DNA from 4 places in the Pseudomonas sp. SB113 genome. Region 4 is predicted to be linked to each of the others. Evidence: predicted binding sites of a transcription regulator. Region 4 holds the regulator's gene; each other region holds the start of a gene.
The links. The regulator FliA, encoded in region 4, starts transcription of late flagellar genes. The targets are predictions, from matches to a motif close to CTAAAGTTTNNNNNNNNNNNGCCGNTAA.
Positions count from the first base shown of each region.

Region 1: a site for FliA is predicted at 3,062-3,089, ahead of AB1462_RS22705 (methyl-accepting chemotaxis protein). Genes of this name have one in related genera too.
Region 2: a site for FliA is predicted at 3,694-3,721, ahead of AB1462_RS22815 (methyl-accepting chemotaxis protein). Genes of this name have one in related genera too.
Region 3: a site for FliA is predicted at 4,632-4,659, ahead of AB1462_RS13590 (methyl-accepting chemotaxis protein). Genes of this name have one in related genera too.

Region 1 covers NZ_JBFMHW010000019.1:32,071-39,205, reverse strand. The annotation lists partial or broken gene AB1462_RS22730 (outer membrane lipoprotein carrier protein LolA) at 235-324, shown strand; gene AB1462_RS22725 (FadR/GntR family transcriptional regulator) at 386-1,096, shown strand; gene AB1462_RS22720 (tRNA (adenine(22)-N(1))-methyltransferase TrmK) at 1,110-1,805, shown strand; gene AB1462_RS22715 (ATP phosphoribosyltransferase regulatory subunit) at 2,096-2,641, shown strand; gene AB1462_RS22710 (DUF3144 domain-containing protein) at 2,732-3,022, shown strand; gene AB1462_RS22705 (methyl-accepting chemotaxis protein) at 3,360-5,417, shown strand; gene AB1462_RS22700 (lactonase family protein) at 5,534-6,655, opposite strand; gene AB1462_RS22695 (OPT family oligopeptide transporter) at 7,097-7,135, shown strand, end outside.
Region 2 covers NZ_JBFMHW010000019.1:50,613-57,747, forward strand. The annotation lists gene AB1462_RS22800 (RES domain-containing protein) at 101-1,570, opposite strand; gene AB1462_RS22805 (hypothetical protein) at 1,832-2,395, opposite strand; gene AB1462_RS22810 (SIR2 family protein) at 2,459-3,451, opposite strand; gene AB1462_RS22815 (methyl-accepting chemotaxis protein) at 3,774-5,795, shown strand; gene AB1462_RS22820 (alpha/beta hydrolase family protein) at 5,891-6,931, shown strand; gene AB1462_RS22825 (DUF2569 domain-containing protein) at 7,012-7,135, shown strand, end outside.
Region 3 covers NZ_JBFMHW010000008.1:247,167-254,301, reverse strand. The annotation lists gene AB1462_RS13605 (hypothetical protein) at 1-55, opposite strand, end outside; gene AB1462_RS13600 (hypothetical protein) at 86-982, opposite strand; gene AB1462_RS13595 (hypothetical protein) at 1,819-2,727, shown strand; gene AB1462_RS13590 (methyl-accepting chemotaxis protein) at 2,975-4,600, opposite strand; gene AB1462_RS13585 (hypothetical protein) at 4,806-5,144, shown strand; gene AB1462_RS13580 (hypothetical protein) at 5,303-5,620, opposite strand; gene AB1462_RS13575 (DNA adenine methylase) at 5,795-6,589, opposite strand; gene AB1462_RS13570 (methyl-accepting chemotaxis protein) at 6,941-7,135, opposite strand, start outside.
Region 4 covers NZ_JBFMHW010000007.1:161,366-168,500, forward strand. The annotation lists gene AB1462_RS11810 (cold-shock protein) at 121-324, shown strand; gene flhA (flagellar biosynthesis protein FlhA) at 559-2,688, shown strand; gene flhF (flagellar biosynthesis protein FlhF) at 2,701-4,017, shown strand; gene fleN (flagellar synthesis regulator FleN) at 4,123-4,956, shown strand; gene fliA (RNA polymerase sigma factor FliA) at 4,953-5,693, shown strand; gene AB1462_RS11835 (chemotaxis response regulator CheY) at 5,865-6,239, shown strand; gene AB1462_RS11840 (protein phosphatase CheZ) at 6,258-7,046, shown strand; gene AB1462_RS11845 (chemotaxis protein CheA) at 7,058-7,135, shown strand, end outside.

The sequences.
Region 1 (7,135 bases), on a different contig from region 4:
GTCTTGTTGATAGACATCATACAAGTTCTTTTCTGGGGCTCGCAATGTGGTGATGATGTTTTTGTGTTTATAAGGGCCAGGTTTTAGTGCGTTTTTGGTTATTTTGCGGGTCTGTGTGGCGTTTAAAGAAGGTTGAGTGCGCTTTTGGAAGAGGGCGTGTTGGTGGTCATAAATGTTGGTTGTCATACAAGTTTGGCGCTTTTTTCACTCGGGCCCTAACCTGTAGGAGCGAGCTTGCTCGCGAAAAACGTCAACGATAATGCGGGCATCCTGAATAAACGCGGCGCCCTCAGGTTTTTCGCGAGCAAGCTCGCTCCTACAGTGGGGTTACGCCGTGGGGCGGGATGTTAAGCTCCCTCCTGCCCAACCCCGTGGATTCGTAACTATGCCCATTGAAAACGGCCCCCCCGTCCGTAGACGCTCCAACAACCTGGCCCAAGGCGTGCTCGACGCCCTGACCCAGCGCATCCTGCTTGGGCAGTTGAAGCCGGGTGAAAAGCTGCCGTCCGAATCCACCATCGTGCTCGAACATGGGGTGAGCCGTACCGTGGTGCGCGAGGCCCTCTCCAAGTTGCAAGCCTCGGGGCTGGTGGAGACGCGCCACGGCATCGGCACCTTTGTGCTCGCGCAACATGCCCAGCAAGGCTTGCGCCTGCATGTGGACACCGTCGCCAGCGTGCGCAACATGCTCGAGCTGCGCCTGGGCCTGGAAGTGCAGGCGGTGGCACTGGCCGCCGTGCGCAGGACCGACGAGCAGCTTGCCCACATGCGCGCCGCACTGGACGACTACCAGGCCTCGCTGGCCAACAACGACAGCTGCGTGGAAGAAGACAAACGCTTTCACCAGTTGATCGCCGAAGCCACCGGCAATAGCTTCTTCACCGAAATCATGCTGCACCTGGGCAATGCGATGATTCCGCGTACCCAAGTGAAAGGCGCCGAGCGTGGCGGGGCGGACTTTGCCAAGCTCGGGCAACTGGCGAACCTGGAACATGAGGCGATCTTCAACGCGATCAAACGCCAGGACCCGGACGCGGCGCGGGCGGCGATGGTGTTGCATCTGACCAACAGCCGGGATCGATTTTCCGGCGAATAAAAAGGAACACAGGTTGAACGAACACACCTTGTCCATGCGCCTGGAGCGCGTGGCGGCGAATGTGCCGATGGGCGCGCGGCTGGCCGATATCGGCTCGGACCATGGCTACCTGCCGGTGGCCTTGATGCGCCGTGGCGTGATAGAGGCGGCCGTGGCGGGCGAGGTGGCGATCACACCGTTCCAGGCGGCTGAGCGCACCGTGCGTGAGAACGGCCTGGAGCAGCATGTCACGGTGCGCCTCGCCGATGGTCTGGCGGCGATAAAACCGGCAGACGCGATCACCGCGATCAGCGTCTGCGGCATGGGCGGCGAAACGATCCGCGACATCCTCGACAGCGGCCAGGCCTACCTCAGCGGCCGCGAACGCCTGATCCTGCAACCCAACGGCGGCGAGCAACCGTTGCGTCACTGGTTGATGCAAAACGGTTACACCATCCTCAGTGAAGAGTTGTTGCGGGAAAACCGTTTCTACTACGAAATCATCGTCGCCGAACGCGCCACACCGGTGAGCTACAGCGCCGAACAGCTGTACTTCGGCCCCGTGCAGATGCAGGCACGCAGCCCGCTGTTCCTGGCCAAGTGGCAGCGCATGCTGCGTCAGAAGCAGAAGACCCTGGCCAGCTTTGAGCGCGCGCGGCAGGCCGTGCCGGAGGATAAGGCGCAAGAGATCGCACAGCAGGCCCGGTGGATTACTGAGCTGTTGAATTGAGCTTGCTTGTAACTATTCCTACATGTGTGCAAGGATTGCCCATGACCAAATTTTCGCAAAGCAACCGCCATCACTCTCACGGACCTTTCCCAAGGTGCCGTGGTTGCTTGCGCTCACTGATTGACCAGACGCTCTGATCACTTAATGAACCCAAACCAAGGCGCCTATGGCGCCTTTTTTATTGCCTGTAAAAATGGAGATTCAAGACATGACAATGCTGCGCGGAACCCGAATCGTGACAGGGAAAGAAGCCGCAACGATGCGTGAGATAGAGGGACGATTCCGGAGCTATCTTCATCGAAGCGGGAGCTGAAGAAGCTATCGTGCCCGCGTTGTGGAGCCAGGACACGTTTATTGAAAAAGCCGGCGGCAGTGAAATCATCGGGCAGATGTGGGCTTTCGATGACAAGGCGGGTCGCCAATGTTGCCTGATCCCAGAGGCCACCGCGCTGTTCCAGGAGCGCAATGCAGCCTTGCTCGGCGAGCGGGGTGAGGCCATGTTTTTCTACGTGGCACGGTGTTATCGGTATGAGCGGCCGCAAGCCGGTCGCTATCGTGAATTTACCCAGTTGGGGTTGGAAATTCTCAGTCCAGAGCCCGCGCTGGCGCTAAAGCGCAGCCAAGCCCTTTGCTCCGGGTTTCTGGACACGCTGGGGCTCGACTATGAGTTGAGCCTGGCGGTAAAGCGTGGGCTGAGTTACTACCTTGAAGGCAATGGCTTCGAAGTACGCTGCCCCGCACTGGGTGCGCAGCAGCAAGTGGTAGGTGGCGGTGCTTACCGAGAGGGCGCCGGGTTCGGCATCGGGCTTGAGCGGCTGGTGCTGGCATTGATGTGATGTTCAAGGCGCCTCCGCAGGGAGGCGCCTGCTCTCCAGCCGCAGGATATGCTCCAATGGTCGTCTCATTCGCTCACCCAGGAACCCGCAATGGCCGACGCCACCGACCAAACCTTCTACGACCGCGCAGACGCGCATATCGAGCTGTCGAACGAGCAGCTCAAGACATTCGAGAACCTCGGCCAGGTGAGTGCCTCGATGATGTTCGGCACCACGCGGTTCAATGCCTGGGCCTGTGCGCGCAACTTTAAGTCCGGCGAGCAGATGGCTGAGGAGCGCGAGGCGATGCTCACGTATTTCTGCGATCAGTACCGGATGATGCTTGAGGACAACCTGGACGATCACATCAATAATTTCAGCCGGTACATGCAGGCTAAATAGGTCGCTGCCGGTATTTCTTCCAACGGCGTGTCCTGCCCTTCAAGTTCTCCCCGCGCGCGGCCGATAGGATGCTTGTGATTGAGGGCGTTCTGGCGCGCGCCTCGGTCAGTCGTCTCCGGCGGTGACAGCGGCCTTGTCCCTACTGAGTGCTTTTGCCCCATTTTCGCGCACGCGAGGTGGGGCGTTCGTGCAGCGAACGCCCTGTTTCGGGGCTGAGTGTGAGCGGCCCGTATCTTGCTAGAGCCTTACCAATCAATGACATGGCATTTTGCTTTCATTTATTTCAAGGCTTCGCCCAGCGGTGCGCCGGGCGGGTTGTTTTCGGGAGTGGTCGGACATGCACAGCCTTTTATCACCTGGTATCCGCCTGCTCGGACGTTTCGGTTTCGCGCGTAAGTTCCAGATTCTGTTTTTCCTGTTCATGCTGCCCCTGGCGGGTAGCCTGTGGATGATCGGCCAGGACTATCGCGACAAGTTAAGCGTGATTTCCGCTGAGCAGTCCGGCCTTCGTCAACTGTTGGCCCTGGATGCGCTGGATGGCCAGTTGACCGCCCAACGTAACCTGGCTGCGCGCTGGAAGGCGGCGGACATCCTGCATGCCCCCACGCCGGCGGCGAAGGCGGCGATGGATAAGGTGGATGCCAATTTCCCGCTGATCCTGCAAAGCCTGCAAGCCCTCGGTGATGCCTTGAAAACCCAGAACGCCGGCGCTGATGTCCTGGCCCGCTTCGAGGCGTTGCAGGCCACCGTCAAGGGCATGGATTCCGCGTCCCTGCGCACCGTGGGCTGGTGGCCGGATGGCTACGACCGCTTCACCGCCGCGCTGACGGCGATGCAGGCCCTGCGCGAACAGATCACCCTCGACGCCGGCCTGATCCTCGACCCCTGGCTGGAAACCTACATGCTCATGCAGATGGGCACCCAGCAAACGCCCGACCTGATCGAGCGCATCGGGCGCATGGCCAGTGTGGGGCAGTCCTCGATTTCTTCGGGGCAGTTCACCTTGCAGAGTCGTTTGCAGATGCGCGACTTGCGCAGCCGCATCGGCGATGCGCGGGATCAACTGGTCAAGGCTGCGGCTTCGCTCAAGGCCAAGCAGTACGCCGGAATGGAGCCGTGGACGGCGCAATACGACACCAGCCTGCAGTTGTTGGATAACGAACTCAAAGTGCTCGACGACGGCGTGTTCGGCGGCAGCATCAAGCTGGATACGGCCGGTTTCGAGCGCAGTATCGACGCCATGCTCGAGTCGCTCGGCGCGCTGCGCGTTCAGTCGCTGACGTCGATGGATGCACGCCTGGACTACTACCGCGCACATGCGAACACGCAATTCATACCGATGGCGGCAACGTTCAGCCTGTTGGCCCTGGCGGCGCTTTATCTGTTCATGTGTCTGCAAGCGTCCATCCGTCGCAGCGCCAGTGGCATCACCACACTGGCCGAGTCCCTGCGCGACGGTAACCTGTGTGTGGAAGTGGCGGTAGAGGGCCGCGACGAACTCGCGGCCATCAGCACCGCGCTGAACGTCGCGGTGGTGCAGTTACGCACCAGCCTGCTTGGCGTCAATCACGAAACCCAGCAGCTCGGCTCGGCGGTGCTCACTCTTAATTCGCAATCGGGCAGCACCCTCAGCGAAGTCGAAGACCAGCAGCACCAGATCAGCCAGATCGCCGCCGCCGCCACGCAACTGGCCGCCACGTCCATGGGCGTCGCGCGCAGCTGCGAACAGGCCTCGGGCAGTGCCCAGCAAACCCGGCGCATCGCCGAAGACAGCAGCCGCGACAGCCAGCGCACCACCGCCAGCATCCAGCAGCTCAACCAGCGCCTGACCGACACCGCCGATGCCTTGCAGCAAGTCAGCCAGCAAGGGCAGCAGATTCAGTCGGTGGTCGACACCATTCGCGGCATCGCCGAGCAGACCAACCTGCTGGCGCTCAACGCAGCCATCGAAGCCGCCCGCGCAGGCGAGCAGGGCCGGGGCTTTGCGGTGGTCGCCGATGAAGTGCGCAGCCTGTCGCAACGCACCCAGGCGTCGACGGCGCAGATCGCCGGCACCGTCGACAGCCTGCGCGCCACGGTGAGCCAGGCGGTGACGCTGATGGGCGCCGCGTGCGAGCAGGCGTTGACCGATGCCGAGTCCGTCACCGGCTTGGGCACGCGCCTGGGCGAGATTGCCGGCGCGGTGCAGAACGTCACCGACACCCTCGCGCAAATCGCCACGGCGGTGGAGGAGCAGGCGGCGACGGCGGATGAAGTGAGCGGCAATATCCAGCAAGTCGACCAGGCCGCCGGGCGTCTGCTCGACGGCGCGCGCGCGGTAAATCGGGCAGCGGATACCTTGAGCAAGGGCAGTCAGGCGTTGAGTGATAACACTGCACGGTTTCGCCTGAGCTGAGGTCTGTAAACCCTGAAGATCCAACCCGGTGGGGGGGGGCTTTCCCGAATGCCAGTCAGTGAAGGAGGAACACTGTAACTGTGGCGAGCGGGCAAGCCCCCTCCCACAGGTTCAGGTCAGTTGGCCGAGGTATGCAGCACCTCAATCCACAGCGCACCCTTGCCCGACGCCGCTTCCCCCACACGCTTCAACGCACCCGCGGCACTGACCGCATAGGTGCCGACCTTGTCGCTTTTCTCGCCGGTCACCAGTAGCCAATGCCCGTTGGGGGAGAACGCGATATTGCGCGGCTGCTTCTCTTCGACCGGGTAGTTGTCGACAAAACGCAGGCCGCCTGTGGCGGTATCCACGGCAAACGCCGACACCGAACTGCTGGTGCGCTCGCTCATCAGCAGCAGCTTGCCGTCCGGCGACAGGCGCAGGTCAGCGGCCCAGATGCGCGGCGTCGGGTCGTCTTTAAGGTCATTGTTGCGCGCGTCACGCACTTCGCCGTGGGCCAGTTTCAACCGCTCAGGAATGCCATTGGCCACGCCGATCTGGGTCAGCGCGCCGGTGCTGTCATCAATGGCAAACGCGGTGACGGTGCCGCTCATTTCGCCGACCACATACAGGTACTTGCCGTTGGCCGAGAACGCCAGGTGCCGAGGCCCGGTGTTGGCCGGTACGCTCACGTAGCCGCTGCCGATCGGGGTGAGCGCGCCGGTGGCGGCGTCGAAGCGGTATTGCAGCACATGGTCCGTGCCCAGGTTGCCGGCGTAGGCAAAGCGATTGCTCGGGTCGGTGCGTAGCGAGTGCGCATGCAGGCCGGTCTTGTAGGTGCGGATGGGCTCGGGCTTGTCGATGGGCTGGACGCTGAGGGTGTCGGCACCGTAAGACGCCGCGAGCAAATAGCGCCCGGCGCGGTCGGTGGCCAGGTACGCCATGCTTTCGGCCAGCGGCGCCTTGGACTGCGGCGTCAGGCGGCCGGTCGCCGGGTCGATGCTGAAGCCCTGGACCTGAAACGGCTTGACCCGCAAGGCCGCGAACAAGGTCTTGCCGTCGGGGCTGAGGGCCATGGGATTGACCTGGTCGCCGGCCGTCACTTGGTCGACCAGGCTCAGGGCGCCGTTGCCTTCGTCGAGTCGGTACTGGGAAATCAGCCCGTCACCGGGGCTGGAGATGTACGCGAAGGTGGCGGCGCCGGCGTGCGCACTCAGGCCGCAGACAACGGCGGCGGCCAGGAGGAGGGGTTTATTCACGGGTGATCCTTTATTGTTATGGGTGTGGTCAGTCATCGTATGACTGTATGCGAGTCTCGGCAATGGTTGTTTTATCGGCGTGATGGGCGCTGTATCTCTACCCGCGCCAAGGGCTTGATGCGCTGCATGAGTAACGATCCCACCTGATGCTCGGCCGGCGTTTCGACGGCGAGCCGCTGCCGTGGGTGCACACCGCGTACTGGCTGGCGGCCGATGAGCTTAGCGGCTGACAGAGATTGCACATCACAGGACGTTTTTTGCCCCGGACCGCTATGGCGTGGTCAATCCCGAGGATGCGCCGCGGGTGCAGCGGCTGCTGGACAAGGCCCAAGCCGGTTAAGGGAAAGCGCCGCACCTGTGGCAAGCATTAAACCCGGAACCTTCAGCCCCGACAGGGCTCACTTGTTAGGTCGCCCTGTTCCCTTGCCGAAAGGAATCCGCATGCATGCCACCTCATCAACCGTGCCCCTTCACACCCCC
Region 2 (7,135 bases), on a different contig from region 4:
CCCTTGTTGACAGTCAACTTTGGGTCGATTCTGTCAGTCGCGACAGGCAGAAATCGGCCAGAAGCGGACGGTGACAACAAAGCAAACGCCCTCAAAATATTTAAAAATCGTCGGCGCTGAAATGTAACTTTCGATTTGGACTTGCAGTGTCTACCCTCACCATGACTGCTTTTGCTTCCGCTTTCACCTCTACCGCTTTGATGGCATGGACTTGCAAGGTTTGCAGGTCGAGCCTCAGGAAAGGTTCTCGATGCTTGGCATGGATCTGGCTCGATTCGTAGGAATCCAGAAAAGGGAAATCGAATTCAGCTTTTTTAGTTGGTACAGCCGGCTGATTTATTTGAAGGGTATAACAAGGGTACACATCTCCGGTGTCTGGATCATAATCCACCACCTGAGCATTGAACTCAGTCGAAGGTGGATAGCCCAGCGACTCCACGCACGCCGCCTTGTGAAACAAGACAACGTTAACTCCGACCCCATCCTGTACAGAGGGGAAAATGATGCCGTCCACGTTAGGTGTTTGAAGCGAAGCCAGATAGTCGGCCACCGCTTGGGTGATCAAATACTCGTGATCCTGTTCGTTTGGCATCACCGGGAGTACCAAGCGTTTGCTGAGTGTTTGCAGAAAGTCGTGACGCGCTAACTCCTTTGCATAGAGCGGATTAAAAATGCTTCCTTCACAGCGAAGACCTTCCAATGCGCGTAGATCAAGCAATGTGATTGGACGAATGATGTTGAACTTTGCCGTTACTACATTACTTCCAACTACCGGGCGAACCTCGGCTAAAGCAGATCCTAAATCAAGAGCACCATAGAAGACCGCAATTCCGGATGAGTTCATCCTGCCTGGTTTGGCAAGCCGTCCTGGAGGTGGTCCGAGCTCCTCAACCGGCTTAACTAGCGCGCTTTGCAACGATTCAGCTGAGTAGAATTCACGCGCACGATAAAGCGCAGAAATATTCTCGCCGAGACCTGCTTTGATTAGTGCCAACCCATTAGTGCGTGAGCGCGTTTTGTGCAAATCGGCGAAGACTGAGTTCAGGATTGTCAAAGCTTCCTGATTGAAAAGCCTACTTTCATGCTTCAGCGCGTGCTCTAGTCGCAACCATAATTCATCCCAATCTCCAGCGGAAGAACTCTTCCGTATGTAGTAGGAATCAAAGGCGAACTCGCATTCATCATGCGAGTCGCTTGGGTCTCGGTTATCGTATTTTACGTTGAGAATCTCAAGCACGTCGGATGCAATGTTTTCTTCACACCCTACTATATCTGCTATCACATCTAAGATGGGATCGCCTTCCCGATCCCAGTCATAATCAATCTCGCTGTCTCTATGCATCGCGGACTCGAAGGCATTCGGCTCTTCAGCGGTGCGCTCGTAGTGGGCTTCGAAAGCCGATTCGACCTGAGTCGCAAGTTCTTCAACTTCAATGCACGGAGAACTAGTTTCATCACAGTAGGAACACTTCCCGGCAACTTCAACTGCGATTTTTTCCTGCAAAAAACTTTCGCCAATGCAACCCACACAAACCCTTTTCGGTTCATCGTCGTAAAAATTATTTTTCATTTCAGCCCTTCCTCGGAGTAGATCTATTCTGCTCCACAGTACGAAATCGCTCAGTCCTGCACCAGTGCCCTCGTAGGGTATTAGCTAAGACTGTATGGATCGGCAGCAAGTTAATATTTCTCACCGGAAGTACGCTGCTAATGACATTCACTTAGGGCGGACAGCAGCCACTAGCCAACGTCCGCCTTCGACCCAAGGCACTAATTGTTCGTTTTCAGCCTGTAAAAAGAATTTACTATAATCAATTTTACATTATTTCATTCAACGTGCGGTTGCCAGAGGGTGCACGCCAATATCCTTCGAGAACGTTTCCATTAGACGTTGATGCGATTTGCGCACAAGAGTCGGGTCGACTGCTGCTTTGCTAAAGCAACTCTCCCATTCGGTATTCCACTCTTTGAGCCAAGCGTCTCTGCGACGCTCGAAAGGTGTTCGAAGACAGCTATCGCGGCCCCAACCAGTATTTGTCTCGAAGCAAAGGTTCTGAAACTCGATGCATGAAGCAAAAAACTCATCGCTGAACAACGGAGCGGCAAGGTGAATCTTCTTGTCGATGATGCGCTTCATTGCAATTATATCGGGTGGGGGGATATCTCGCCAATTGCCAACGTATGTGTAGTAGCACAGTAGATCATTGAGCTGAGGGGCAAGATCATCATATATAGCAAGACGCTTTTCAGTCAGCTTTTGACTGCGCCACTGCAGATGTTCAAATTTTTTCGTAACGCGATGGATGTAAACACCGAAAATAGCTAAAGCACCTGGCACCAAGAGGCTTGAGGTGAGCTTTGCAATTTCCAACCAACTCCATGGACCTAATTCCATAAGCACTTCCGGATTCCAATTTAATGTTTGCAGTCATATTTTTTTTAAAATTAAAATTTTAGCTTAGTATGTTTGATCCCACTGTGTGAATGTCAAAATATTCGCCAAGTAGTAATGGTGAAAGTTTGTCGTCTTAAATTTTTGAGCCCAGTAATCAAGTCGTTGCTGCTGGGTCTGGCCTATGCCCGACCATTCGACGATTACAATGTGCTTGGATTGGGCGTGTGCCGCGATCACATCATTCAAATGACTGTCTTCGCCAGAGTAGCCGAAAACAATAATTTCCTGCGATTCGTTAAGACTAAAGTTTAGATAATTCCAGTATGTCGACAGCACTATTGATGAGCCGATTACCGATCGCTTATGGCGTACATGTGTGAGAACTATATGGTCCGAGCCCTCGGGAGAATGGGGGTCAAGTTCATTACGGTCTCTTTTTCGCGCCAGCCCATGGTGATCGAAAAATAACGGGGAACCATGAAGGTGCAAGTAGTATCCAAAATTATTGTTATATAGTCGTACAAGTGCGTCAGAGCTAAAGCCAGCCCCGACCATGCCATCTACCAATGTGGTAGTGTTGTAGGCGCCCATTAAATTAGCATCTAAAAATGCACCATATAACAGTTTGTCGTAATTGAGGGTTGCTATGTGGGATTTTGTATTTCGGACAAAACGAATTAAAGGCTCTAAGAATGGTCGAGGCAGTTCGCCATGATATAAATGCAATCTAGTAGCAACTTTGTGTATGTAGTTTCCGACTGCAATAGGAAATTGAAGGCCTTCTTGTGAAAGCCAATGCACATTCATTCTCTGAGATCTATTTATACTGCTAAGAGTTTTACAGGCAGAAATTACCAGGTGCAGAGGGTCGAGTTGGTCTTCTCTTTGAGGTATTGCGCCGACGGCCCCCATGCACTGACTGATTAAGTCTTTATGGATGTCTGATATAGCAAACGGATCATTCCATACGTCAGCCATTGCATTTGTGAGTGAAAAATGGCGTGGATCCAATGCCATTCCTAGCCCGTTTCCGAAAACTAAAGTCTTTCTAGGCATCCTTACCCTCTCTGCTTCGTTCGTCATGTGTTTTGGGCAGTAGAGGCATGTTGCCATCTATTGCCACGTTTAGGGAAGGGCGGAGAAGACTGAAACGTCTCTGATTTTATAGACGCATCTGACTGGCTCCTTTTGGCCGATAGCTGCCGCTCACAACCGGCCGCAATCGGCCGATAACAGCCTGTCAATATTGGGGAACATCCCTACACCCGCGTCCATCCGTCGCATCCCCCACCCTCCCCCTCCAGCCCCCACCCAACCTGCCGATAACCCTACTAATCGTACGCCTACCCCTGCCCCCCCACTCGATCGAGTCCACCACATGAACCCACTCTCCCTTCTAAAAAAAGCCCGGGCCGATCGTCAAGGCACCGCCACGCTCACCAGCACCGCCAACAACCTGGACGCCGCACTCACTGCTCTGCGTATCACCCCCACCCTGATCACCGGCTTTATCTCGCCGCATCTGGACATCGACGCCATCGCCGCCAAGCTCAAGCGCCGTTTCCCGCACTCCACCATCAGCCTCTGCACCACTTCCGGCGAACTCTGCAATGCGCCCAATTCGCTGTATTGCGCTACCGGCGAGCGCTGGGACCGGATTGTGTTGCAGTTGTTCGACGACAGTCTGATCGCCTCGGCCGAGGTGGTGATGGTGCCGCTGGAGTGTGAGGACATTCGCGGTGGCGGTAAGCGGTTGGGGATGCAGGAGCGGATTGCCAAGTTGGTGGCCAATATCAAGCGGGTGCAGGTGCGTACGTCGATCGATCATCGCGATACGTTGGCGTATGTGGTGTTCGATGGGTTGTCGGCGTCGGAGTCGTTTTTTATGGAGGCGCTGTATGAGTCGGGACGGTTTCCGTGTTTGTTTGTAGGGGGATCGGCCGGGGGTAAGTCGGATTTCCAGAAGACGCTGATTCATGACGGCCAGCGCAGTTATCAGAACCATGCGCAGATTGTGTTCCTGAAGACGGCGGCGCATGTGCGGTTTGGGGTGTTCAAGAGCCAGAATTTCAAGGCGGCGGATTTGACCTTCAGTGTGCTGACGGCGTCGGTGGAGGACCGCACGATTGACCAGGTGATCGACAGCAGCGGCAATATCAAGAGCATGGTGCAGGCGCTGTGTGATGCGTTCAGTTGCGCGCCGCAGGCGCTGGAGTCGAAGCTGGCGGATTATTCGTTTGCGATTCGGGTGGGCAGTGAGTTGTTTGTGCGTTCAATCGCGCGCATCGATTATGTGCAGCAGATCGTGCAGTTGTATTGCGACGTGGCGCCGGGTGAGGAGTTGGTGATGGTGCGGCGTACGCCGTTGCGGGAGACGACGCGCCTGGACTATGAGCAGTTCCTGCGCGGCAAGGGCGGCCAGCCGGTGGCGGGGATTTTGAATGACTGCATTCTGCGCCGGCTGAACAACGGCGCCGAACTGGGCAGCATGGCCGGCATTTTTGGGGATGTGCCGTTGGCGGGGTTTTCGACCTTTGGGGAGATTTTGGGCTTGAACCTGAACCAGACGCTGACGGCGATTTTCTTCTTTCGGGTGGCCAAGGGTGCGAGTTTCAGTGATGAGTACGTGGACAATTTCATCGCCCATTACGGTGAGTTCAAGGCATTTTTCCTACGGCGCCAGGTGAAGAAGCTGGCGGGGTTGAACCATGTGGTGGTCAAGCAGATTACCGCGTACAAGAACAATGACTTCAGCAACACTCTGAATACCCGTGGGCTGGACCGCAATATCCTGCCGGTGTTCGAAGGTCTGGCCGACTTGGGCCTGGTGCTGGCCCATGCCCAGCGTCAGCAGGAGGACATCGCGTCGCAGCTCAAGCATTACTCGGGTGAGTTGCATGCGTCGATGGATGAACTGGTGGGCACGATTGGCCAGCAGAACACGGTGTCTGCGCAGGCCGGGGCCACGGTGGAGGGGCTGTCCAGCCAGGCGGATGTCGCGGTCGAGGGCGCGCGCACGCTGGCGGGGTCGAGTTTGCGTATCCAGTCGATTGTGCAGGTGATCCAGCAGATCGCCGGGCAGACCAACTTGCTGGCGCTCAACGCCGCGATTGAAGCGGCGCGCGCCGGCGACCTGGGCCGCGGCTTTGCGGTGGTGGCGGACGAGGTGCGCAAGCTGGCGGAAATCACACGTAAGAATGCGGCGGAAATTGGTGTGGATATTGACTTGTTGTCGAGTGAGATCCAGCGGGTGGCCCAGCAGATTGAAGACCAGTCCACCGGAGTGGGCGCGCTGCGGGAGATGCTGGATGTGCTGGAGGCGTCGAGCCGGGCGACGGAGGGTACGGCGCAGCGGACCAAGACCATTGCGGATACGTTGACGGGGTTGACCCATGCGTAGGCGTTAACGGCAGGTAAAAAACGGCGCGGGGCTCATGGCACTGAACGGGGAATTCAGTGCATGATGCGTCGCTCATATCAAGGACGATAACAACCGTGAAAAACGCCCTCGCCGCCCTGCTATTGCTGTGCCTGACCGCTCCCGTCTTCGCCGCCGAAAGCCCCGTCGGTTTCAAGACCGCCACCCTGCCCGATGCGCAAAACAATCGTCCACTTGAGCTGGTTGTCTGGTACCCCGCCGCCGCCACCGCCAAACCCACGCTGATCGCCGACAACGCGGTGTTCATCGGTGCCCTCGCCGTGCCCGACGCACCGCCAGCTGCCAGTGAGCATCCGCTGGTGGTGCTCTCCCACGGTTATGGCGGTAACTGGGGCAAGCTGGTGTGGCTGGCCAGTGCGTTGGCGCATCGGGGCTACATCGTCGCGGCGGTCAATCACCCCGGCACCACCACCAAGGATCGCAACCCGCAAACTGCCGCGCAGTTATGGCAACGCCCGGCCGACCTGAGTCGCGCGATCGACGCGGTGTTGGCTCAGCCGAAGCCCTTTGGTGCGGTCGCGAATGACCAGATTGCCGCCGTGGGCCATTCCCTTGGCGGCTGGACCGTGCTGGAAATCGCCGGGGCGCGCTTCGATCCGGATCTGTTCAGCCGCGACTGCAACGCCCACCCCAAGCTCGGCGGTTGCATCGGCTATCAGGAGATGAACCCCGCCGGCACGCCAGCCGGCAAGGCCCGGTTGGCCGCTGATTTGAGCGACAAGCGCGTCACCGCCATTGTGTCGTTGGACCTGGGCCTGTCGCGCGGTTTCACCGACGCCAGCCTGGCCGCGCTGCCGGTACCGGCGCTGGTGATTGCGGGGGGCGTGCCGTCGGAGGATATGGACCCGCAGTTGGAGTCCGCCGACATGGTCAAGCGGCTGCCAAAGGCAACGACGCAGTATGTGGAGATCAGCGACGCCACGCACTTCAGCTTTATGTCGATCTGCAAGCCGGGCGGCATGGCGCTGATTGAGGAGAGTTCGCCGGGCGATGGCATGATTTGCCGCGATGGTGAGGGGGCTCGGCCGAGGGCGGTGATTCAGCAGCAGGTGGTGGGGCTGATCAGTGAGTTTTTGCGGCGCTCATTTCGACAGTGAAGCCGGCGTCGACCTTAGAGCCGATGGCGCGCCACGGCTGACTATTTATCGTTTTAACTCCATTGAACGGCGGAGCGAACATGCAAGAAAGTAAACACCCGAAGGGACTTGGCGGTTGGCTGATCGTGGTTGGCTTGGGCCTGTTTATAGCCTTGGCGCGTCTGGGCTATGCCCTTATCGCGGTGTATTACCCGATATTCGCAG
Region 3 (7,135 bases), on a different contig from region 4:
ACACCATGGCCACCGGTGTGAACAGCGTCAGCCAGCCTGCGCCGCGATAGATCATCGTTTAGTACTCATCCTTGACGCTGCCGGCTCACGCCGGCTCGCGTTTTTGTTCTTCAGCCGCAAACACGGCATCGAGGGTATTGAGGAACAGATCGTGGCTCAGAATGCCGGTGGCGATGGTCGACAACACGGGTTTGCCACTCTCGTCCTTGATCACCACCTTTTCGGTCCAGGCGTTGAGGTCGACGGTAAGCAGCGACGACATCGGCACTATGCGCCCCTGGTATTCGAGAAAATCCTGGCTCACCACAATCGGCGTCGTGGTGATTTTGAGGAAGTTGCCGGTGACACGCTTGCCCCAGACCTGCCCGGAGCTGATGCAATTGAACCTGACCGCCCCGCCCGACTCCAGCGTCGCCACTACCCCCGGCAGACTTGCGCGTACGTGCAGCTCACGGACCAACTGCTGGAAGTCGTGAAAGCCCTTGAGGCTCTCGATCACCCGATGAAACGGCTCGGTGGCATTACGACGGTAGGCCACGTTGGTGATCATGCCGGTCAGCACGGTTTGCCCGGAGCCAAACAGATACAGGTCGTCAATCTCGGCAAAGGCGGTGTATTCCCGCTGATCGTCGATGATGCGCTCGATGCCGTGCTCATACACTGTGTAACGCGGCGCGCGCAGTTTCCTGTGCCAGGCGTAAGCGGCAAATACACCAAGCCCGAGAACGGCCAGCAAAGCGCTGGTGGCGTAAATCAAGGTATGTGGGTTACTGAAACTGAAGGCCATGCCACGGGACGGTTGGAGACTGACCGGCCCCTCATTGCCCGGTGGCAGGATCGTGCCCAGATACAACACAAACCCGGCGAGACCTAACAACACAACGCCAAATATCAAACTGAAAATCAGAAAACCCTTGCCGTGACGGAAACTGGCGATCAGTTCGCCGGTGGCGGAAGGCGCTTGGGAGGGGGATGACTGCATAAAGCTTGCGTCCTTGTAATGGAGTAGCGCACGCCGCCGTTTACGCGGAGCCGATTGAGCCATGCCCCCACTGGGCAGGCTTGGCACGGATGGTTGGAGCATGGCTAATTAGCATCGTTCCTTGTGCATACGGGTTAATGCGGATGGGTTCACACAGTTCTCGACACCGGGTTGGTTTTTTGCGCGAAGAACAATGGTCATCGCCCGCCCCCAAAGCCCGAGGTCGCCAAACCCCAGAAACACAAAAGCCCCGCATTGCGGGGCTTTCGTTTGAATCTTGGCGGGAAACCAGGGATTCGAACCCTGGGAACGCTATTAACGTTCGCCGGTTTTCAAGACCGCTATGCAAACTCACGCGGGCCGACGTCCCGAAGGCCGTCGGCGTTCCATTACTCACGGCCACCGATCAAGCTACAGGCCGCATTCTGCAAGGGGTGAGTTTTGAGTTTGGGAACTGTTTTTGCCCTTCCTCGGCGTCCTGCCGAATGAACTCAAGCCACAGAAATGCAAAAGATTTACGAAATACATCGCGACGGCTTTCGGCCGATTCTGTTGAAAAAGTCGGCTTCGAATTCCGCGCCAGAAAAGTACGTGCCTGAGATTGAAATCTGAATTTTTTGGCAGAAGGCCCAGGACTCAGATTTCGCATAGCAGCGTGCAACTGAGGTGTTTTCATCCCTAAATATTCGAGTGTTTCGGGAAAGCCGACTTTTTCAACACAATCGGCCAAAAGCAGTCATTTGAGCGCGTTTATAAAATGCGGGACGACTCGGTTGATAGCTTCTTGCCATACGAATAGGCTTCGCCCATCACACCACTTGCAAAAAGGATTTGAAATGTGCCGCAGTCGCCTTACCTTGGCTCTGATGATCAGTCTCTCAATACCCGGCTTCGCCTCTGCCACAAGTGCCCAGAAGGGCAAAACGAAGACTGAACTGCTTGATTGTTCAGCCGTAACGTTCGATGGGTCTAATCTCACAGAGGGAGAGAACGACTACTTTTTCTCTAACCAGAAGGACATTTCGACAGCACAGATTCTGCGCTTCGCGCTTGGTAGAGATGCGATTTTGGCCGACTTCTACGCACGCCGGAAAGGCTCAGACTTCAATGCCGATGTTCTGAAAATCAAGGATCTAGCTAGTCAGAAAGGGCTTGCATTGCAGATGACCCATGACCTTACCGTGGCTGAAAATGCGGGCATTGAGCAGAACAAGAACCATAAGTGGACCAAGGACACCGCCGATACTCTCTTCTGCCGGATATACGCCATTGGCGACACCGCGACGAACAGCTACAACATCTATGCCACAAGCTACCTCAAAGGGCTTAAAGCGAAGCAGGAAGCCATGCATGGTCAAGTAGGCTACTTCGATGTGACGGTTAATGACTGCACCATCAGCAAATCAATCGATACCGGCAACCGCTACTCCGCCGTGAAGCCAGATCCTGATGCGCGATTCCTAACCGTGAACGCGACCTTCAAGAACACTGACAACGAAGGTCGGCTACCACTTGAAGGCAGCTTGTTCATCAGCAAGGATGACAAAGATTTCAAATTCGATACTACTGAAACCATCATGAGCGATGGCTACGGAATCCGTTTGCGGTCGCTGAACCCTCTCATCAAGCTCAACACGAAGCTCGTCTACAAGGTGCCTAACGAGTTGTCTGGCGAGGTTTATTGGAAGCCCGGTAGGAATGCCGAGGATAAGAAGCTCTGGTGTACCTATCTCCCGTCAGCCTGATTCGTGCCATAGCCAGCCATTTGTTGGTTACGGATTTATGTTTGCAATTTGGCAGACTGCTGCTAGGTGTGAGGGGCTGCTACGGCTCGAATGCGGCCGTAGGGCCAGATTCGAACCCCTTCGATAATCACTTAGGAACGCTCTGGACCGTCAAAATCAATAAACCCAGCACAACTTTGTTGCCCCATGCGGCCTATTGCGGCCCTATTCTGACCGAAACCGCAGCGAACACCAGAAGTGGCCCTATTTAGATTTTGAACCGCCCAACCCTCTGATTCAGTTCAACCGCCAAGCTCGACAGCTCATGGCTCGCAGAGTTGGTCTGACTGGCACCCGCCGAGGATTGCGCTGACAAATCACGGATGTTAACCAAGTTGCGATCAACCTCCCGGGACACCTGGGCCTGCTCTTCAGCGGCACTGGCTATGACTAGATTACGATCGGAGATTTCGCCAACACTGCGGGTGATTTCCTCCAGAGCATCACCCGCACTGCGCGCCACATCGAGCGTGCTCTGGGCACGAATACTACTGTTTTGCATCGATTCTACCGCCTGACTGCTGCCTCGCTGTATGTCGCCAACCATCACCTCAATTTCCTGAGTGGATTTCTGAGTGCGGTGGGCTAGTGCCCGCACTTCGTCGGCAACGACGGCAAAGCCTCGCCCAGCCTCACCCGCTCGGGCAGCCTCAATAGCCGCGTTGAGGGCCAAAAGGTTGGTTTGCTCAGCGATGGCCCGGATGACATCCAACACCTTGCCAATGTCCCGCGTCTGCTCAGCAAGACTGCGAACTTGCTCAGCCGTCACTTCGACGTCTTTATTCATCTGCTGAATAGCATTAACCGTTTCCTGGACTCGCTGAAGGCCCTGTATCGCCGAAGCGCTGGACTGTTGCGAAGCGATCGATGTACTCACTGCATTGCTGGCAACCTCTTCAACTGCGGTGGTCATCTCATTGACAGCAGTGGCGGCTTGCTCAATCTCGTCATTCTGTTGCCGAAGCGACCGAGAACCTTCCTCGGTCACCGCGTGAAGTTCTTCGGCCGCCGATGCCACTTGGGTCGCCGAACCGGAGATATGCTGCAAGGTATCGCGAAGGTTAGCCTGCATAGTTTTTAGAGCTTGCTGCAGGCGTGTTACCTCGTCACACCCCTGGGCTTTCACGGACTGGGTAAGATCACCTCGCGCCACGTCCTCCGCCACCCGTACGGCATCATTGAGAGGACGAATAATGCTGCGCGTCAGGATGACCGCCAGCAAGGCGGTCATAATGGCCGTAAGTATAAGTACTCCTATAATGACGTTACGTGCGGTAGCGTAGCCGTTGGAGGATTCAGCTACTGCAGCCTCCGAGTCCTTACGGTTTACTTCCAGCAGCCAATCTACTAGCGGAGCCATTTGATCCGAGTAACGCTTTAGATCCCCACTGATCAACTCCGAAATCTCAGCTTCGCGCTTGGCAAGCGAAGCCTGCCGCAGTTTGTCCTGAGCTGTGAGATAATTACCAAGCGCTTCCTTGAACTCAAGAAACTTGGCAGCTTCTTCATCTCCGCTAACCAGCGGGCCGTAATCATCGATAATTCGCTTGGCCTTATTAGTCAACACTTCCAAACGCGCGTCTGACTTTTCAATGTCGGCCTGAGTACGGTTGACCATCACCACATATGACATCGTGCGAAAGCGCGTTGTCGTGTCCGCAAGCTCGCCCAGAAGCCGGGTGGGGGTCAATGCATCCCTCGCGATGGACTGCGTCGCGTGATACAGATCAGCCATTTTGTTCAGGCTCATTACACCGAGAAAGAGGACGAGCAAAGCCAAGAGGGTGAAAAAAAGTGATGCCCGCAGGGCAATACCAAGATTACGTAGCGTCATGATTCCATGCTCTACAGAGAAGGTTAAAAGCCTATCGGCCGCAACAAAAATAACTTGATAGCATTTTGCAACCATGTCCGACATCGAGCACATCTGGTGTGTGCAAGGTTGCCGCGCCAACAGCCTCAGCCAAAAATTTGTCCTAAGCTTTCATCCTTGGTGATACCGTTATGCCTCATACAGCGCATGACCTGAGGTGAAATCAATGAGTGATGAGATCGAGGTTTTGAAACAGCTTCTTGACAAAGGCCATCTGGATAACGAAGACGCCAAGGTGAGCGGAATAGCCAAGCTCGCCGTAGACCAGGGTTTCGACCAGTTGAGTGCCCCTCAAAAGGCAGTCATTGCGCCCCATCTCCAGAGGACATGCGAAGGAGTGACGGACCCAGGCGGATACCATAATGAGTGCCAGATAGTGCTTGACGGTAAAGAGCTCGCAACAGCCCTGGAACAAGAGGGCTACTACGGAAGCCTTCTTTGCGAGAACTGCATCAACGAGCACGAACAGTCCGCGAACGAATGGGACCGTATCGATAAGGAATAAACTGCTAAGTGCAGCCCTATTTGGGTTGGAACACTAACAAAAAAAGCCCCACAATCCTGATTTACTAGGGCCATAGGGCTTCTCTACACTCAGGCTTATAGTTGATTTTGCATATAGGAAATTAACTGGCGTATGATTTTTGCCTGTTTCCTGAGCGGTTACTTGAGGAAAGAATTCGATGTGAGGGCCCCTTTGCCACTAGGCATTTGGATCAATGATCCCGAATTTCCAGCCTTATCGAGGCACAACACCCAAGTTGACTTAGATACCACACGACATGCTTCAGAAGAGACAAGTCGAGATGCCGCAGCAGCAGCATCCTGATCAACAGATGCAGCAACCATTTCTTCCCAATCGCTGCGATCAAAGCAAATAGTCGTATTGGCCTGAAGTGTTTTGACTGGATATTTCTGCGCAAAAACAAGAGGCGGCACTGAGACGACCAGAGCAGAACCTATAGTCAGTAGAGTTTTCATAAAAAAGCCACTTAGCTTAGTAGCTTCTCGATATCATCTTCAGTCGCAAAAAAGCCATGACAACATTCTGTTATAAATCGTCAAAGTCCAACCATAATCGCGCTCATTCGCTTCGGTGCTGAGACTTCTTTCTTGTAGGCAGAAGCGATTTATCTTGTCGACGGTGACTTCTGCCTAGAACAGCCCACCCAGCGCGGCGGGCTCCCAATTCATGATCACGAGTTCTCCGCTGACATCGGCTTTCCCCTGCCGCTGATTCGCCGTGCTGTACCTGATGTCCACTGTCTCAAAGTGAAACCCCTTAAACACGTGCCGGATGTCAGGGTGGTCATTGATGCTGACCATCACTTTGCCCTGGCTGCGCCTCATGAATTGAGCCATCAGCTCATAGTTATCAAAGGGGAAATCCACGCCATAGCCGGCGGTCTGCCAGTAAGGCGGATCCATGTAGTGGAACGTATGCGCGCGATCATAACGCTCGGCGCAGTCAAGCCAGGGGAGGTTTTCGACGTAAGTGCCGGACAACCGCTGCCATGCTGCCGAGAGGTTCTCCTCGATCCGCAGCAGGTTGATGGCCGGGCCAGTGGTTGCGGTACCAAACGTCTGTCCTGTCACCTTGCCGGCAAAGGCATGGTGCTGCAGGTAGAAAAAACGAGCGGCGCGTTGAATGTCTGTGAGGGTTTCAGGGCGGGTCATCTTCTGCCACTCGAATACCTGTCGCGAGCTGAGCGCCCACTTGAACTGGCGCACGAATTCTTCCAGATGGTTCTGCACGACGCGGTACAGCGTCACCAGGTCGCCGTTGATGTCGTTGAGGACTTCAACTGGGGCGGCCTGAGGACGCATGAAGTAGAGCGCGGCGCCGCCGGCAAAGACTTCAACGTAGCATTCGTGGGGTGGGAAGAGAGGGATAAGGCGGTCGGCCAGACGGCGTTTGCCGCCCATCCAAGGGATAATGGGGGAGGACATAAAAGCAAGACCTTTGCTGTATGGATAAACAGTGCTAGGCTCATATCGCTTTGTGCACGAAGCAGGAGCCTTGGCTGGACTTGCAGGTATGGTCTGCGGGGAAAGTGACCGGGTTAGATGTTGACGCATCTTGCCCGGCCGCTCCTTTACTTCGTTGTAAATACTTCTTTGAGAACCTGATATGCCCTCAGACTGGCGGAACTGGGCTAGTGGTAAAACTGCAATCTGATAGATGCTGATATCCAGTTCTGCTGGGACAGGTAGCTCTTGGGCGAGCCTCCACAAATGTAGAGGTCACCCATTAGCCCAAGAAAAGTCTTTAACAGGTAACTCCCAAATCAGCCTGACTTGTTAGCTCAGTCGAAAACGACTAACAATTGCACTAAGATCTGTAGCCAAGCGCGACAACTCTTGACTCGCCCCCATCGTGTGAGCAGCGCCTTGAGTTGACTGAGCGGACAGATCACGGATATTTACCAGATTGCGATCGACCTCTCGCGCAACATGCGCCTGCTCTTGCGATGCACTGGCAATCACAAGGTTTAG
Region 4 (7,135 bases):
GGAGGGCCGGAAAGTGTCGTTTCGGATGATTCATCGACCGGATGGCATCTATGCATGCGACGTCAAACTGATCTGACGACACCTGTGCAGGTCCGTAATTGAAGTGTTCGGAGAACGGCAATGGCAACGGGTACTGTGAAGTGGTTTAACGCGGAGAAGGGTTTTGGTTTTATTACGCCCGACGATGGTAGTGGGGATATTTTTGTCCACTATTCAGCGATCATTGGGGACGGGTTCAAGGCCCTTTTAGAAGGGCAAAAAGTTGAGTTTGGCGTCACCCAGGGCCAAAAAGGGCCCCAGGCCGAGAACGTAAAAGCCCTATAGAAAAAGCAGTTTGGGTCGTTTGAATGTTTCCCTCTCTGCGCCACCCCTGCACCGAAGCAAATGTGGGAAGGGGCAAGCCCCCTCCCACATTTGCTTCGTGTACATCCAATAAAACCTGGGCGCCTGTAGCGATCCACACCCTCAAAAGCAAAGTTGGAAGGCTTCTTGCAATACCGCCTCCAGGACGCCTTCCGGCGTCAAAAGTTTGCTTCAAGGAAACGAGGAATACCGGTGGTGGATCGCTCTCAAATGTTCAGCACGGCCCGTGGCACCCTGACTGACCTCTCGCGGGGCAATCTGGGTGTGCCGTTGTTGTTGCTGGTCATGCTGGCAATGATGATGTTGCCGATGCCGCCGTTCTTGTTGGACGTGTTCTTCACTTTCAACATCGCCCTCTCCGTCGTGGTGCTGCTGGTGTGTGTCTACGCCCTGCGGCCGCTGGATTTCGCGGTATTCCCGACGATTCTGCTGGTGGCGACCCTGCTGCGGCTCGCGCTGAACGTGGCGTCCACCCGAGTGGTAATGCTCCACGGTCAAGATGGCCACGCGGCTGCCGGTAAGGTGATCCAGGCCTTCGGTGAGGTGGTGATCGGCGGTAACTACGTGGTCGGTATCGTGGTGTTCGCCATCCTGATGATCATCAACTTTGTCGTGGTAACCAAGGGCGCCGGGCGGATTTCCGAGGTGAGCGCACGTTTTACCCTCGACGCGATGCCCGGCAAGCAGATGGCTATCGACGCCGACCTCAACGCCGGCCTGATCGACCAGAACCAGGCCAAGACCCGCCGTTTGGAAGTCGCCCAGGAAGCCGAGTTCTACGGTTCCATGGACGGTGCCAGCAAATTCGTGCGCGGTGACGCCATCGCCGGCCTGCTGATCCTGTTCATCAACCTGATCGGCGGCATGGCGGTCGGTATCTTCCAGCACGGCATGACCTTCGGCGATGCGGGCAAGGTGTACGCCTTGCTGACCATCGGTGACGGTTTAGTGGCGCAATTGCCATCACTGTTGTTATCTACAGCTGCCGCCATCATGGTGACCCGTGCGTCGGGCTCCGAAGACATGGGCAAGCAAATCAGCCGCCAGATGTTTGCTTCGCCCAAGGCGCTGGCCGTGGCGGCGGGCATCATGGCGATCATGGGGATCGTGCCTGGCATGCCCCATGTGTCGTTCCTGAGCATGGCGGCCATGGCGGGCGGTGGTGCCTACCTGTTCTGGAAGAAGCAAAACGCGGTCAAGGTCCAAGCCCTGCAAGAAGTTGCGCGCCAGCAGGAACTGTTGCCATCGCCGGCCCGCGCCCAGGAAACCAAGGAGTTGGGCTGGGACGACGTGACGCCAATCGACATGATTGGCCTGGAAGTCGGCTACCGCTTGATTCCGCTGGTCGACCGCAACCAGGGTGGCCAGTTGCTCGCGCGGATCAAGGGCGTGCGCAAGAAGCTGTCCCAGGACCTGGGCTTCCTGATGCCCACCGTGCATATCCGCGACAACCTCGACCTGGCACCCAGTGCCTACCGCCTGACCCTGATGGGCGTGATCCTGGCCGAAGCCGAGATCTACCCGGACCGCGAGCTGGCAATCAACCCCGGCCAGGTATTCGGCAGCCTCAACGGCATTACCGCCAAAGATCCGGCTTTTGGCCTGGACGCGGTGTGGATCGAAATCAGCCAGCGCAGCCAGGCGCAGTCCCTGGGCTACACCGTGGTGGACGCCAGTACCGTGGTTGCCACTCACCTCAATCAGATTCTGTACAAGCACTCCCACGAGCTGATCGGCCACGAAGAAGTCCAGCAATTGATGGGCTTGCTGGGCAAGGCTTCGCCAAAACTGGCAGAAGAGCTGGTGCCGGGCGTGCTGTCGTTGTCGCAACTGCTCAAGGTGCTGCAGGCGCTGCTGGCCGAACAGGTGCCCGTACGCGACATTCGCAGCATTGCCGAGGCCATCGCCAACAATGCCGCCAAGAGTCAAGATACTGCCGCGCTGGTGGCGGCGGTGCGTGTCGGATTGTCCCGCGCAATCGTGCAAAGCATTGTAGGGCTTGACTCCGAGCTGCCTGTGATCACCTTGGAACCAAGGTTGGAACAGATATTGCTCAATAGTATTCAGAAGGCAGGACAAGGCCAGGAAGAGGGCGTTCTGCTGGAGCCAAGCATGGCTGAGAAACTGCAGCGTTCGTTGATCGACGCCGCACAGCGCCAGGAAATGCAGGGCCAACCGGTGATTCTGCTGGTGGCAGGCCCGGTCCGGGCGATGTTGTCGCGGTTTGGACGTCTGGCAGTACCGAATTTGCACGTTTTGGCTTATCAGGAAATTCCTGACAACAAGCAAGTGACTATCGTCGCGACAGTAGGGCCCAACGGCTGAGGGTAGTGGGTTATGCAAGTTAAGCGTTTTTTCGCCGCCGATATGCGTCAGGCCATGAAACTGGTCCGCGATGAGCTGGGTGCCGATGCTGCGATTATCGGTAACCGTCGTATTGCCGGCGGTGTCGAGCTGACGGCTGCCCTGGATTACACCCCCTCGGCATTGGCGCCGCGTGTGCCGAACATGGAACTCGAAGACGAACTGCGCAAGACCGCTTCGCGCATCGTCTCGGCCCAGGCCGAACTGAGCATGCGTGGCGACAGCGATGCCACCACCAACCGCCAATTGTTCGCCGGCCTGCCGCTGACCGCCGCCGAACCGCTGGTTGAGCCAACGTTCATCGAACCGCCGCGTCCTGCCGCGCCAGCCCCGGCCGCCGCAGTCGATCAGCGTGTATTCGACTCGATGCGTTTTGAACTCAACGGCCTGCGCGAGCTGCTGGAAGTGCAGCTGGGCTCGCTGGCCTGGACCCAGCTGCAAGGCAGCAAACCGCACCAGGCCAACCTCTGGCGCCGCCTGCAACGCATTGGCCTGTCCGGCCCGCTGTCCCGTGACCTGCTGGCCCTGACCACCGAAATCGAAGAGCCTCGCCAGGCCTGGCGCATGTTGCTGGCCCACCTGGCGCGGATGATCGCCACCCCGGAAATCGAACCCCTGGAAGAGGGCGGTGTGATCGCCATGGTCGGCCCTGCCGGCATGGGCAAGACCACCACCCTCGCCAAGCTGGCGGCGCGCTATGTGCTCAAGTACGGCGCGAATAACATCGCGCTGGTGAGCATGGACAGCTACCGCATCGGCGCCCAGGAACAGCTCAAGACCTTGGGCCGTATCCTCAATGTGCCGGTCACCCACGTCGACCCGGGCCAATCCCTGGCCAACGCGCTCGACCCGTTGCTGCGCAAACGCGTAGTGCTGATCGACACCGCTGGCCTGCAAGCCAGCGATCCGGCATTGCGCATGCAGCTGGAAAGCCTGGCCGGGCGTGGCATCAAGTCGAAAAATTACCTGGTGCTTGCAACCACCAGCCAGAAACAGGTTCTTACCGCTGCGTACCACAGCTACAAGCGTTGCGGTTTGGCCGGTTGCATCCTGACTAAACTGGATGAAACCGCCAGCCTGGGCGAAGTGTTGAGCCTGGCTATCAGCCATGAACTACCGGTTGCCTACCTGACCGACGGGCCGCGGATCCCGGATGATTTGCATCTGCCGCGCCGTCATCAGTTGGTCAGCCGCGCCGTCAGCGTGCAAATGCAAGAAGAGCCTAGCGAGGAAGCGATGGCCGACATGTTCGCCGACCTCTATCACAACCCGGCAAAACGGGTGGGTTGAGGCGTGATGAACACCGTGAAATGTACCTACATCGATGGTCTGCAAGCGATTCACGCGGCCAAGCCATGTAGCCTGCGTCTAAGCAAGACAAGGTAAAGAAATAAAATGGGCAGCATGCATCCCGTACAGGTGATCGCGGTGACCGGCGGCAAAGGTGGCGTCGGGAAAACTAACGTGTCAGTGAATTTGTCCCTGGCCCTGGCAGAGCTTGGCCGTCGCGTCATGCTGCTGGATGCTGACCTGGGGCTGGCGAACGTCGACGTTCTGCTGGGGCTGACGCCCAAACACACGCTTGCCGATGTGATCGAGGGGCGCTGTGAGCTGCGCGACGTGCTGCTCCAGGGCCCTGGCGGGATCCGCATCGTGCCGGCCGCCTCCGGCACCCAGAGCATGGTGCACCTGAGCCCGGCGCAGCATGCCGGCCTGATCCAGGCATTCAGTGACATCGGCGACAACCTCGACGTGCTGGTGATCGACACCGCCGCCGGGATCGGCGAGTCCGTGGTCAGCTTCGTGCGCGCGGCGCAGGAAGTCTTGCTGGTGGTCTGCGATGAACCCACCTCGATCACCGACGCCTACGCCCTGATCAAACTGCTTAACCGTGACTACGGCATGAACCGCTTCCGCGTCTTGGCCAACATGGCCCAGAGCCCGCAGGAAGGTCGCAACCTGTTCGCCAAGTTGACCAAGGTCACGGATCGCTTTCTCGATGTCGCCTTACAATACGTCGGTGCGGTTCCTTACGACGAGTGTGTGCGCAAGGCTGTGCAAAAGCAGCGTGCAGTCTACGAAGCGTTCCCTCGTTCCAAATGCGCATTGGCGTTCAAGGCTATTGCCCAGAAGGTCGATACCTGGCCGTTGCCCGCCAACCCTCGGGGGCATCTGGAGTTTTTCGTCGAGCGATTGGTGCATCAGACGAGTGCGGGACCGGTGCTATGACAGCGAACGGCTATAACGTGTACAAGAAATCTGCCCGTGACAGCCAGGGCGAATTGATCGAGCGCTATGCGCCGCTGGTCAAGCGCATTGCCTATCACCTGTTGGCACGCCTGCCCGCCAGCGTCCAGGTCGAAGACCTGATCCAGGCGGGCATGATCGGCCTGCTCGAAGTGTCGACCAAGTACGACGCGAGCAAGGGCGCGAGCTTCGAGACTTATGCGGGGATCCGCATCCGTGGCGCGATGCTCGACGAGGTGCGCAAGGGTGACTGGGCGCCGCGTTCGGTGCACCGAAATACCCGCATGGTCAGTGACGCAATTCGTGCAATTGAAGCAAAAACCGGTCGCGACGCTAAAGATCACGAAGTTGCGGCCGAACTCCAATTGAGTCTCGACGATTATTACGGGATTTTGAACGATACCTTGGGCAGCCGCCTGTTCAGTTTCGACGACCTGTTGCAGGACGGCGAACACGAAGGGCTGCATGAGGACGGCGCGAGCGCTCATATGGAGCCGTCGCGTGACCTGGAAGATGAGCGTTTCCAGGGGGCGTTGGCGGACGCCATTGCCAACTTGCCGGAGCGCGAGCGGTTGGTGTTGGCGCTGTACTACGACGAAGAGCTGAACCTCAAGGAAATCGGTGAGGTCCTGGGGGTCAGCGAATCGCGTGTCAGCCAGTTGCACAGCCAGTGCGCCGCCCGCTTGCGGGGGCGTTTGGGAGAGTGGCGAGCGCGCTGACAGGCAGTGTGGGGGAGCATTGCAACGCGATACCGCGAAGGTGATAGGCCTTCGCGGGCTCGGGCCGTGGTGCCCCCGGCAGTCCTTTTTGTGTAATGCCTGTTGATTGAAATGGCGCGTCCAGGTGCTGGGCGCGTTTAAGACTGCTTGGAGGTCGAATTGGACAAGAACATGAAAATCCTCATCGTTGATGACTTCTCAACGATGCGGCGGATCATAAAAAACCTGTTGCGTGACCTTGGGTTCACAAACACGGTCGAGGCGGATGACGGCCTTACGGCGATTCCGATCCTCAACAGCGGGAGCATCGACTTTCTGGTAACGGACTGGAACATGCCGGGCATGACCGGTATCGACTTGTTGCGCCACGTGCGTGCCGACGAAAAATTGCGCAGCCTCCCCGTGTTGATGGTGACCGCCGAAGCCAAGCGTGAACAGATCATCGAAGCCGCCCAGGCCGGGGTCAACGGTTACGTAGTCAAACCATTCACTGCACAGGCCTTGAAAGAGAAGATCGAAAAGATCTTCGAACGCATCCACGGCTAATGCCATCGCGGGGGAGCTATGGAGCATAAAGAAACGTCACAGGGCGACTTTGAGTCGACCCTGAAAAAGCATGCTCACCAGTTGGTCGACAGCCTTGAAAAAGGCCATTTCGGCGACGCTGTGCAGTTAATCCATGAGCTTAACCAGACCCGTGACCGCGGCCTGTACCAGGAAGTGGGCAAGCTCACACGCGAGCTGCACAGTGCGATCGTCAATTTCCAGATTGACCCGCACATGCCCCAGGCCGAAGAGATTTCGCAGATCACCGACGCCACCGAACGCCTGTCCTATGTGGTCAGGCTGACCGAGGCGGCGGCCAACCGCACCATGGACCTGGTGGAAAACGCCACGCCTCTGGTTAACGGCATGGCCACGGAAGCCCAGGCCCTGAGCGTTGACTGGGGCCGCTTCATGCGCCGTGAAGTCGGTGCAGAAGAGTTTCGTGAGCTGGCCCGTCGGGTTGAAGGGTTTTTGTCACGCAGCGAGCAGGAAAACCGCACGGTTTCCAGCAACCTCAATGACATTCTGCTCGCCCAGGATTACCAGGACCTGACCGGTCAGGTGATCAAGCGTGTGACCCAGTTGGTCACCGAAGTGGAAAGCAACCTGCTCAAATTGGTACTCATGGCCGGCCAGGTCGACCGTTTTGCCGGCATCGAACATGACCGCGAAGCGATCCTCTCTGAAAAAGATCCACAAAAACATCTCGCCAAGGGTGAAGGTCCGCAGATTCATGCCGATAAACGTGAAGACGTTGTGTCAGGTCAGGATGACGTAGATGACCTGTTATCCAGTTTAGGCTTCTAAGGAGCACCCACATGAGCTTCGGCGCCGATGAAGAGATCCTTCAGGATTTCCTTGTAGAGGCCGGCGAAATTTTAGAGCAACTGTCCGAA